Regions from separate parts of the Pseudomonas sp. Tri1 genome, predicted to be linked through region 2. Evidence: predicted binding sites of a transcription regulator. Region 2 holds the regulator's gene; the other holds the start of a gene.
What was found. The regulator FliA, encoded in region 2, starts transcription of late flagellar genes. The targets are predictions, from matches to a motif close to CTAAAGTTTNNNNNNNNNNNGCCGNTAA.
Positions count from the first base shown of each region.

Region 1: a site for FliA is predicted at 2,060-2,087, ahead of J9870_RS18750 (methyl-accepting chemotaxis protein). Genes of this name have one in related genera too.

Region 1 is NZ_CP072913.1:4,386,177-4,391,499, forward strand. Features, by position in the region: gene J9870_RS18740 (hypothetical protein) at 1-380, shown strand, start outside; gene J9870_RS18745 (GlxA family transcriptional regulator) at 853-1,896, opposite strand; gene J9870_RS18750 (methyl-accepting chemotaxis protein) at 2,186-4,129, shown strand; gene J9870_RS18755 (PhnD/SsuA/transferrin family substrate-binding protein) at 4,166-4,657, opposite strand; gene J9870_RS18760 (DMT family transporter) at 4,818-5,323, opposite strand, start outside.
Region 2 is NZ_CP072913.1:1,821,768-1,827,090, reverse strand. Features, by position in the region: gene J9870_RS08105 (protein phosphatase CheZ) at 1-436, opposite strand, end outside; gene J9870_RS08100 (chemotaxis response regulator CheY) at 455-826, opposite strand; gene fliA (RNA polymerase sigma factor FliA) at 993-1,736, opposite strand; gene fleN (flagellar synthesis regulator FleN) at 1,733-2,563, opposite strand; gene flhF (flagellar biosynthesis protein FlhF) at 2,680-4,029, opposite strand; gene flhA (flagellar biosynthesis protein FlhA) at 4,041-5,323, opposite strand, start outside.

The DNA.
Region 1 (5,323 bases), 2.6 Mb from region 2:
CCGTACTTTTCGTAGCATGCTACGCCACAGCGGACGTTCAGAAAATCCAATATAACTACGACGATTCGGCGGCGGAATACGCCATCGTCTCGTTTGCTGAATATGGTCCTGCCATCCACGCCACCATACGAAGAACGGGGACGTACTTCACCAGCTATACAAAATTGGAGCTTGATTGCGCCAACCGCAATGTCCGCCATATGGGCATGTACAGCAGCGTCGAGGCCTTGGAAAACGTTCAGTTTGACGAGATGCAGGGGCGAATCGTCGAGGGCACCGTGGCTGATGAAGTAGGGAAAGTACTCTGCAGCGGTTCCACCTTGACCGCCTCGCAGTCCGCTGAACTGCCTGCCAAAGCGCAACCAGACGACAAGATTTGATCCCTACGCCGCTAGCCTGCGGCGTTGCCTTTCGCACCCGAGCGAAAGTCAGAGCAAAATGCTCTGACATGGATGTCTTCGTATTGGATGGCGAGACCTTGCGACGGCTCGCCAGTGACTACTGCAAGACTCTTTATTTGTGCATAGACAGAAAAAGGCAACCTGACCCGATGACCTGAAGTACCTACCTACTCTTGGCGGGTGGGGAAGATTCATGCACGCAAAAAAGATATTCGAGTTCCTGATGTCGCTGTTGGCCTACGCTCTTGTCTCACTGCTCTGGTTGGCGTACGCCGTTCCAAGCATGATCGAGCAAGACTCAGACCTCTCATTGATCGTGGCCGCCACCGGGTCGATCATTTGGATGTGTGCCACGGGCTGTATCGTTTTGTACATGATCCAGAAGTCCCGAGCGAGCTGATCGAGAGATCGAACCCACTCGGCTACGCAAAAAGCGCGTTACATCGAGGCCTTAGCGCAACGCTTGTTTTCGCTCAAGCCTGGAACGATAACTGCCCGGTGGAACGCCGAAAAAATCCCGGAAACGCCGTTGGAAGTGCGGCGAACTGACAAAGCCCGTCGCCACGGCGATTTCTGTCACAGACCGATTGGTTTGCTGGATGAGTTGGCGCGCGCGCGTCAGGCGCAGTTCCAGGTAATAGCGCGTTGGAGTCGCCCCGAGAAAACTGCAGAAGCGTCGTTCCAACTGCCGCTTGGAAATCTTGACGCACGCCGCCAGCTCATCGATGGTCAAGGGCTCCTCTACGTTTTGCCACATCAGCTCCAACGCCAGCTTGAGACTTTCCGGCAGCGTCGGGTCCGTTTCGACAAAGACCGGCGGTAAATCCGAAGCATCATCGCCGGATTCATCACAGCGAAGAATCTCCTCGATCGCCCCCACCAGCGCCTGCCCTCCCGTCTTGCTGATCAACTGGAGCATCATGCGCAGCGAGCTGTTCGCGCCGGCGCAACTGACCCGCTCCCGGTCAACCACGTAGGCGCGGCTGGAAACCTTCACGTGGGGAAACATCTCCGTCATCATGGCGCGGCTTTCCGGATGCACGGCGCATTCGAAACCATCGAGCAGGTTGGCATCGGCAACAAAAAACACGCCGTTCCACAACCCGCCCAGTATCGCCCCGGACGTTGCATTGGCGCGCAGCTTGCGACGCAGCAATGGATGGCCCTGCAACTTCACACGAAAGCCACCGGCGACGATCAGCACGTCCTGGTTCTCCGGCATCTGCGCCAGCTCGATGTCAGTCGAGATGACGATTCCCAGGTCGCTCGTCACCTGCGCCCCGGAAACCCCCACCGTCAATACCTCGTAGAGCGGCATGTCGCTCATCAGGTTGGCGGTCACCAGCGCGTCCACCGCCCCGGTGAAGGACATCATCGAGAAGTTATCCATCAACACAAACGCGACACGGATCGGCGCCTGGTTGGCAGGTGCCGACCCGAGCGGTCGATAAGCCATGTTCTTGTTTTTAAGTACGCTTTCGAATGCGCTTGGCATAGGACCTCGTTGATACATGAAGACGACCAGTACTTACCTGACGCCGACACCTTTAGAAAAGGCCAATGGGATGCAGTGCCGCCGGCACTATCTTCCAGATTAGCGAGGTTGTCTGCAATCGCCTCGCGGCAGCCTGATCGATCTCCGGTGGCAACCCATCGGCCTAAAGTACATGGGACTTTGGTCGATATGCTATGGGTAGGCATGGGCGCTTCCCTTCCAGAATTCGTAACGCTCACCGCTAATGTTTCCGCCGCTCCAACACCTAAAATATTCCGCGGGAGAAGTCATGAATATCAAACAGAAGCTGACATGGGCGTTCGCGGCCATTGCCTGCCTCCCGGTTGTCCTGGTGGCAGTGCTCGTGGTGTTGAACCTGCGCGACGCCGCAAAAGCCAACTTCCTGGATAGCAGCGGCCGTGAAATCCGCCAGATCGACAATGGCATGAAACAGTTCTTCGACGGCATCAGCCAGAACGTCGAATACATCGCCAAGGATCCACGGGTCATCGCGGCCAAAGGCCTGAAAAACTACTCCCTTGCCGACGCGGCACAAACGCCCCTTCCTGAAATCAACCAACAGCTTCTGGAGATCTTCGACAGATTTGCCAAGAGCCATCCAACCACCGCCTACCTTTCCGTGGGGCAAAGCGACGGTGGTTATGCCAGTTGGCCTGATGATCCCAAAATGACCAACTACGATCCGCGCGTGCGCCCCTGGTACAAGGCTGCGATAGCCAAACCGGGCACTACCGTGCGTACAGATGCCTATTATTGGGCGCCGGACGATGTGTCGCTGATCGGCACCGTGCACACCGTCGCCGACGCCAGTGGCAACCTGGTGGGCGTGGTTGGCCTGGACGTGTCGCTCAAGCAACTGACCGAGCTGGTCAAGAACATCAAGCTGGGCGAAAGCGGCTACCTGATGCTGGTCGAAGCCAACGGCAATGTCCTGGTCGATCCGGCCGATGCCAAGCACAACTTCAAGCCGTTGGCCGACCTTGGCCCCAACTACGCCGAGCTGGCTAAAAGCAGCGATGGCGTGACCCAGATCGAGATTGACGGTGTGCCTTACATGGCCAACGTCGTCAGTTCCAAGGGCCTGGGCTGGCGCTTCATCGGCCTGATCAAGCGCGATGAAGTGATGGCCGAGGCTTCGAGCCTGACCTGGTTGATCGCCGTCATTGCCGCTGCGCTGGCGGCGGTCTTCGCAGTCGTCGGTGCCAGTTTCGCCAGCGTCATCGTGCGTCCGATTCGTGGTGTTGCCAACGGCCTGCAGGAAATCGCCGAAGGTGAAGGCGACCTCACTCGTAAACTCTCAGTGCAAGGCAAGGACGAAACGGCCACTCTGGCGGGCTGGTTCAACCAGTTCCTGGGCATGATCGCGCAACTGATGCAGCGTATCGGCAGTGCCTCTTCCGACCTGCAAACGGCCGCGGCCGATACCAGCCACGTGGCTCAAAACATGAACGACGCTGCCGGGCGCCAGCGCCAGGCCGTGGAGCTGGTCAGCACCGCGTTCAACGAAATGGTCGCCACCGCCAACGAAGTCGCCCGCTCCTGCAGCCAGGCCGCCTCCAGTGCGGACGAAGGCTACCGCGACGTGCACGACGGGCAGCAGCACATCGGCGAAGCCACCGGCAGTGTGCTGAGGCTGAGCGAGGACCTGCAAAAGTCGACCCAGACCATGCAGGCGCTGGAACAGGACAGCAAGAACATCAACACCATCCTCGACACCATTCGCTCGATTGCCGAACAGACCAACCTGCTGGCCCTCAACGCCGCCATCGAGGCAGCACGCGCCGGTGATCAAGGTCGCGGCTTTGCCGTGGTGGCCGACGAAGTCCGCGCCCTGGCCCGACGTACCGCCGACTCCACCGGTGAGATCGACAGCCTGCTGGGCAACCTCGCCCGACGTACCCAGGAAGTCACCCTGCAAATGCAGGGCAGCCTCCAGGTGTCGCAAACCAGCGTGGAACGCATCCAACAGGCCCGCGACAGTTTCGACAAGATCCGCACCTCAGTGGATTCGATCCGCGACCAGAACACCCAGATCGCCACGGCCGCAGAGGAACAGCACCAAGTGGCCGAAGACATCAACCGGCACATCGCGCAGATCCATGCCGATGCACAGCTGGTCGAGGAATTCGCCCACTCGGCGCAGACCGGCTCGGGGCGCTTGACCGATATTTCCGGGCAGCTCAAAGGACTGGTGGGGCGGTTCAAGTTCTAGATGATTTGAGGTGATGAGCCAGGGACGGCTCGCTACTCAGGACGCTACGAACGAAAAGCCGCAATGAGCCGCACTGCGCTCATACTCCAGAAGACATTCATAGTCCGCCTCACTGGCCGGCAGCACTTCCTTGATCGCCAGGTCACGAGATATCTCAGGAAGTTGGCTCAAGGCTTCATTCATTGCCTTCCTGATTGAATCCACGTCCGCAGGCGTTCGCCGAATCGAGGTTATATAGGGCAGGCAGGGACTGCGCACACTTCGCGCCAGGATCCTCAGACCCTCGATCTCGTCGCTGTTATCCCTCGCAAGATAGTCGTAGGTGACGCTGTCCACAGAAGCCAGATCACCGTCGCCATCTTTGAGCATTCGCATGCTCTCCCTGTGCGATCCGGTCAAGGTTAGTCTTGAGAAAAAACCACGGGCGCTGATCCCGGCAAGCGTATGACGCAATAGATTCATTCCTGAATTGGAATCCTGAGCGTTGATCAGTCCATGGCTGCCCTGGAAACCCGCCAGATCAGTCACGGCCGAATCAACTCTACAGAGCAGCAAACTGCAATGGTCACCGCCCGAGCTATGGGCAAGCTCATAGCTCGGGCGCCCGATCAGCCTCACCCTTCCCCGCAGCGAAGTGACTAACGGATAGCCACAGGTCTGGGACAGTGAATAAACTCGAACAGGATGTCTACCCTTTCACCTTGATCGCATACAGGCCTCCGGCAATCACCATGCACGCCCCCACTACTGTCCATGTGTCAGGAAGCTCGCCAAACACGAACAGACCTATCAACGTGGCAAACACCAGAAGCGTGTAGTTGAAGGGCTGGAGCGTGGCCGCCGTCGCGTATCTAAGCGCTTGGATAAGTAAAAGCTGGGCCACTACGCCTGTTATCGAAAGGACCCCGATCAGTACCCATTGCTTCGGGCTTGGAGAAACCCAGCCCGGAAGACCCAGCAAGGTGATGGCTACCGCACCGAAGAACCCCATGTAGAGCATGTTCGTAGCAAACGAATCACCTTGGCTGATTCGTCGGGTCAGCACACTGAAAACAGCGAACCCCAAGGCCGACAGCAGTGGGATAAGCGCTGCCAGTTCAAAAACACCGGTGCCTGGTCGAAGGATCACCACCGTGCCCGTGAAACCGATAGCGGCGGCAATCCATCGGCGAATGCCAACGTACTCCCCCAAAA
Region 2 (5,323 bases):
GACGGGCCAGCTCCCGAAACTCTTCAGCCCCTACTTCGCGGCGCATGAACCGACCCCAGTCGGTGCTCAAGGCCTGGGCTTCGTCGCTCAGGCCATTGACCAGCGGCGTTGCGCTTTCCACCAGGTCCATGGTGCGGTTGGCCGCAGCTTCGGTCAGCTTGACCACATAACCCAGACGCTCGGTGGCATCGGTGATCTGCGAGACTTCCTCGGCCTGCGGCATATTCGGGTCGATCTGGAAATTGACAATCGCGCTGTGCAGTTCACGCGTGAGCTTGCCCACTTCCTGATACAGACCACGGTCACGGGTCTGGTTGAGCTCATGGATCATTTGAACCGCATCGCCAAAGCGGCCTTTTTCAAGGCTGTCGACCAGTTCGCGGGCATGTTTTTTCAGGGTCGATTCGAAGTCGCCCATTGAAGATTCGTTGTCCATAGCTCCCCCGTGGCGCCGTTAACCGATGCGTTCGAAGATTTTTTCGATCTTCTCTTTCAACGCCTGGGCCGTGAAGGGTTTGACCACATAGCCGTTCACACCGGCCTGGGCCGCTTCGATGATCTGCTCGCGCTTGGCTTCGGCAGTTACCATCAGCACCGGAAGGTGCTTGAGTTTTTCGTCGGCGCGCACATGGCGCAGCAAGTCGATACCGGTCATGCCGGGCATGTTCCAGTCAGTCACCAGAAAGTCGATGCTCCCGCTGTTGAGAACCGGAATGGCAGTGGTGCCATCGTCGGCCTCGACCGTGTTGGTGAACCCAAGGTCACGCAACAGGTTTTTTATGATCCGCCGCATCGTTGAGAAGTCATCAACGATGAGGATTTTCATGTTCTTGTCCAATTCGACCTCCAAGCAGTCTTAAACGTGTCCAGCACCTGAACGCGCCATTTCAATCAATCCGGCACAACACTCGACAACGGCCTGGAGCCCCACGGATGGAGACTGGTGCGACGTATGCCAGACCAACCCCGTTCGCAGTGCTCCCACACAGCTGTCAGCGCGCTCGCCACTCCCCCAAACGCCCCCGCAAACGGGCCGCGCACTGGCTGTGTAACTGGCTGACCCGCGATTCGCTGACCCCCAGGACCTCACCGATTTCCTTGAGGTTCAGCTCTTCGTCGTAGTACAGCGCCAAGACCAGTCGCTCACGCTCCGGCAAATTGGCAATCGCATCCGCCAGCGCGCTCTGGAAACGCTCATCTTCCAGGTCACGCGACGGCTCCATGTGAGCACTCGCGTTATCCTCGTGCAGCCCTTCGTGTTCGCCGTCCTGCAACAGGTCATCGAAACTGAACAGGCGACTGCCCAAGGTATCGTTCAAAATCCCGTAATAATCGTCGAGACTCAACTGGAGTTCGGCCGCAACCTCGTGATCTTTAGCGTCACGCCCGGTTTTAGCTTCAATAGCGCGGATCGCGTCACTGACCATGCGGGTATTGCGGTGCACCGAACGCGGCGCCCAATCGCCCTTGCGGACTTCATCGAGCATCGCCCCACGAATGCGGATACCGGCATACGTCTCGAAACTGGCGCCCTTGCTCGCGTCGTATTTGTTCGACACTTCGAGCAGGCCGATCATGCCCGCCTGGATCAAGTCCTCGACCTGGACACTGGCCGGCAACCGCGCCAGCAAGTGATAGGCGATGCGCTTGACCAGGGGTGCATAACGCTCAATCAATTCATATTGGGCGTCCCGTGCCGATTTTTTGTAGAGATGGTTGTAACCGCTGGCTGTCATAACACGGGCCCTGCTGTTTGTTGCACGAGACGCTCGACGAAAAACTCCAGATGCCCACGAGGGTTGGCCGGCAGTGGCCAGGTATCCACCTTCTGGGCGATAGCCTTGAACGCCAGCGCGCATTTGGAACGGGGAAAGGCTTCATAAACGGCACGTTGTTTCTGGACGGCCTTGCGTACGCTTTCGTCGTAGGGCACAGCGCCGACATATTGTAGGGCGACGTCCAGGAAACGATCCGTGACCTTTGTCAACTTGGCGAACAGGTTGCGCCCTTCCTGCGGACTCTGGGCCATGTTGGCCAGGACGCGGAAGCGGTTCATGCCGTAGTCGCGGTTCAATAGTTTGATCAGGGCATAGGCGTCGGTGATGGAGGTCGGTTCGTCGCAGACCACCAGCAACACTTCCTGGGCCGCGCGCACGAAACTGACGACGGAGTCACCGATACCGGCAGCGGTGTCGATCACCAGCACATCGAGGTTGTCACCGATGTCGCTGAATGCCTGGATCAGGCCCGCGTGCTGGGCCGGGGTCAGGTGAACCATGCTCTGGGTGCCGGAGGCAGCCGGTACGATACGAATCCCGCCCGGTCCCTGCAGCAGCACGTCGCGCAGTTCACAGCGGCCCTCTATCACGTCCGCCAGCGTGCGCTTGGGGGTTAGCCCCAGCAGCACATCGACGTTCGCCAGGCCCAGGTCGGCGTCCAGCAGCATGACCCGTCGGCCAAGCTCTGCCAGAGCCAGGGACAAGTTCACTGACACGTTAGTCTTCCCGACGCCACCTTTGCCGCCGGTCACCGCGATCACCTGTACGGGATGCATGCTGCCCATGTTCGTTCTTTACCTTGTCTTACTTAGACGGAGGCCACATTACTGGCTGCGCGTTCACATTCGGAACAATGCATGGCAGACCATCGATGTAGGTACAAAAAATATTCATGATTACCTCAGCCGACCTGCTTGGTCGGGCTGTGGTAGATGTCAGCGAACATATCAGCCATGGCTTCTTCGCTGGGTTCTTCCTGCATTTGCACACTCACGGCACGACTGACCAATTGATGACGGCGCGGCAGATGCAAATCATCCGGGATCCGCGGCCCGTCGGTCAGGTAGGCCACCGGTAGCTCATGACCGATCGCCAGGCTCAACACCTCGCCCAGGCTTGCCGTTTCGTCCAGCTTAGTCAGGATGCAGCCAGCCAGCCCGCAGCGTTTGTAGCTGTGGTATGCGGCGGTTAGAACCTGTTTTTGGCTGGTGGTTGCCAACACGAGATAATTTTTTGACCGAATACCGCGCCCGGCCAGGCTTTCAAGCTGCATGCGCAGGGCCGGATCACTGGCTTGCAGGCCGGCAGTATCGATCAGCACGACGCGTTTGCGCAGCAGCGGTTCCAGCGCTTGAGCCAGGGATTGCCCCGGATCCACGTGGGTCACCGACACATTGAGGATTCGGCCCAGGGTCTTGAGTTGTTCCTGGGCGCCGATGCGGAAACTGTCCATGCTCACGAGGGCGATGCTCTGGGCACCGTACTTGAGTACATAACGGGCCGCGAGCTTGGCCAGGGTGGTGGTCTTGCCCATGCCGGCCGGGCCGACCATCGCAATCACCCCACCCTCTTCCAGCGGCTCGACTTCCGGCGTGGCGATCATCCGCGCCAGGTGCGCCAGCAACATGCGCCAGGCCTGACGAGGCTCTTCGATACCGTTGATCAGCGCCAGCAGGTCCCGGGACAAAGGGCCGGACAGGCCGATGCGTTGCAGGCGACGCCACAGGTTGGCCTGGGCCGGACGGCTGCCTTGCAGCTGGTTCCAGGCCAGGGAGCCGAGCTGGACTTCCATCAGTTCGCGCAGGCTGTTGAGTTCAAAACGCATCGAGTCCAGGGCACGCGGGTCGACACCACCGCTTGGTGCGGCCGGGGCCGGGGCCGGACGACGCGGTTCGACCTGGACCTGTTCGACCAGTGGCTCGGCAGCGGTCAACGGCAGGCCGGCGGTCAGTGGCTGACCGGCGAACAATTGACGATTGGTGCTAGCGCTGGTCTGGCCTTCGCTGCTGCGCAGGCTCAATTCGGCCTGGGCGCTGGCGATGCGCGACTGGGTCTTGCGCAGCTCATCCTCGAGTTCCATGTTCGGAACGCGTGGGGCCAGCGCCGACAACTTGTAATCCAGGGCAGCCGTCAACTCGACACCGCCAGCGATCCGGCGATTGCCAATGATGGCTGCTTCAGCGCCCAGCTCGTCACGAACCAGCTTCATGGCCTGACGCATATCGGCGGCGAAAAAACGCTTCACTTGCATAAACCACTACCTCAGCCGTTGGGCCCTACTGTCGCAACGATGGTCACTTGCTTGTTGTCCGGTATTTCCTGGTACGCCAGCACATGCAGCCCCGGGACCGCGAGGCGCCCGAATCGCGAGAGCATCGCGCGAATCGGACCGGCCACCAGCAGGATCACCGGTTGGCCTTGCATCTCTTGCCGCTGGGCTGCATCAATCAGCGAACGCTGCAGCTTCTCGGCCATGCTTGGCTCCAGCAGAACACCCTCTTCCGAGCCTTGTCCTGCCTTCTGCAGACTATTGAGCAATATCTGTTCCAACCTTGGTTCCAGAGTGATCACAGGCAGCTCAGACTCAGTGCCTACAATGCTTTGGACGATTGCGCGGGATACGCCGACCCGAACCGCAGCCACCAGGGCGGCGGTATCTTGACTCTTGGACGCGTTGTTGGCGATAGCCTCGGCAATGCTGCGAATGTCGCGCACCGGCACTTGTTCGGCCAACAGCGCCTGCAACACCTTGAGCAATTGCGACAGCGAAACCACGCCCGGCACCAGCTCTTCGGCCAGCTTCGGCGAGCCTTTGGCCAGTACTTGCAGGAGTTGCTGGACTTCTTCGTGGCCGATCAGCTCGCTGGAGTGCTTGTACAGGATCTGGTTCAAGTGGGTCGCGACCACGGTACTGGCGTCCACCACGGTGTAGCCGAGTGACTGAGCCTGGGCTCGCTGGCTGATTTCGATCCACACCGCTTCCAGACCAAAAGCCGGATCCTTGGCGGTAATGCCGTTGAGCGAGCCGTAGACCTGCCCGGGGTTGATCGCCAGCTCGCGGTCCGGGTAGATCTCGGCTTCGGCCAGGATCACCCCCATCAGCGTCAAGCGGTAGGCGCTCGGCGCCAGGTCGAGGTTGTCGCGGATATGCACGGTGGGCATCAGGAAGCCCAAGTCCTGGGACAACTTCTTGCGCACGCCCTTGATCCGCGCCAGCAACTGACCACCCTGGTTGCGGTCGACCAACGGAATCAGGCGATAACCGACTTCCAGGCCGATCATGTCGATCGGTGTCACGTCGTCCCAGCCCAGCTCCTTGGTTTCCATGGCGCGGGCCGGCGATGGCAGCAGCTCCTGCTGGCGCTTGACCTCTTGCAGGGCCTGGACCTTCTGCACGTTCTGCTTCTTCCAGAACAGGTAGGCAGCACCCGCGGCCATGGCTGCCATGCTCAGGAAGGAAACGTGAGGCATCCCCGGCACCAGGCCCATCACCGCCATCAGGCCAGCGGCCACGGCCAGCGCCTTGGGCGAGGCGAACATTTGCC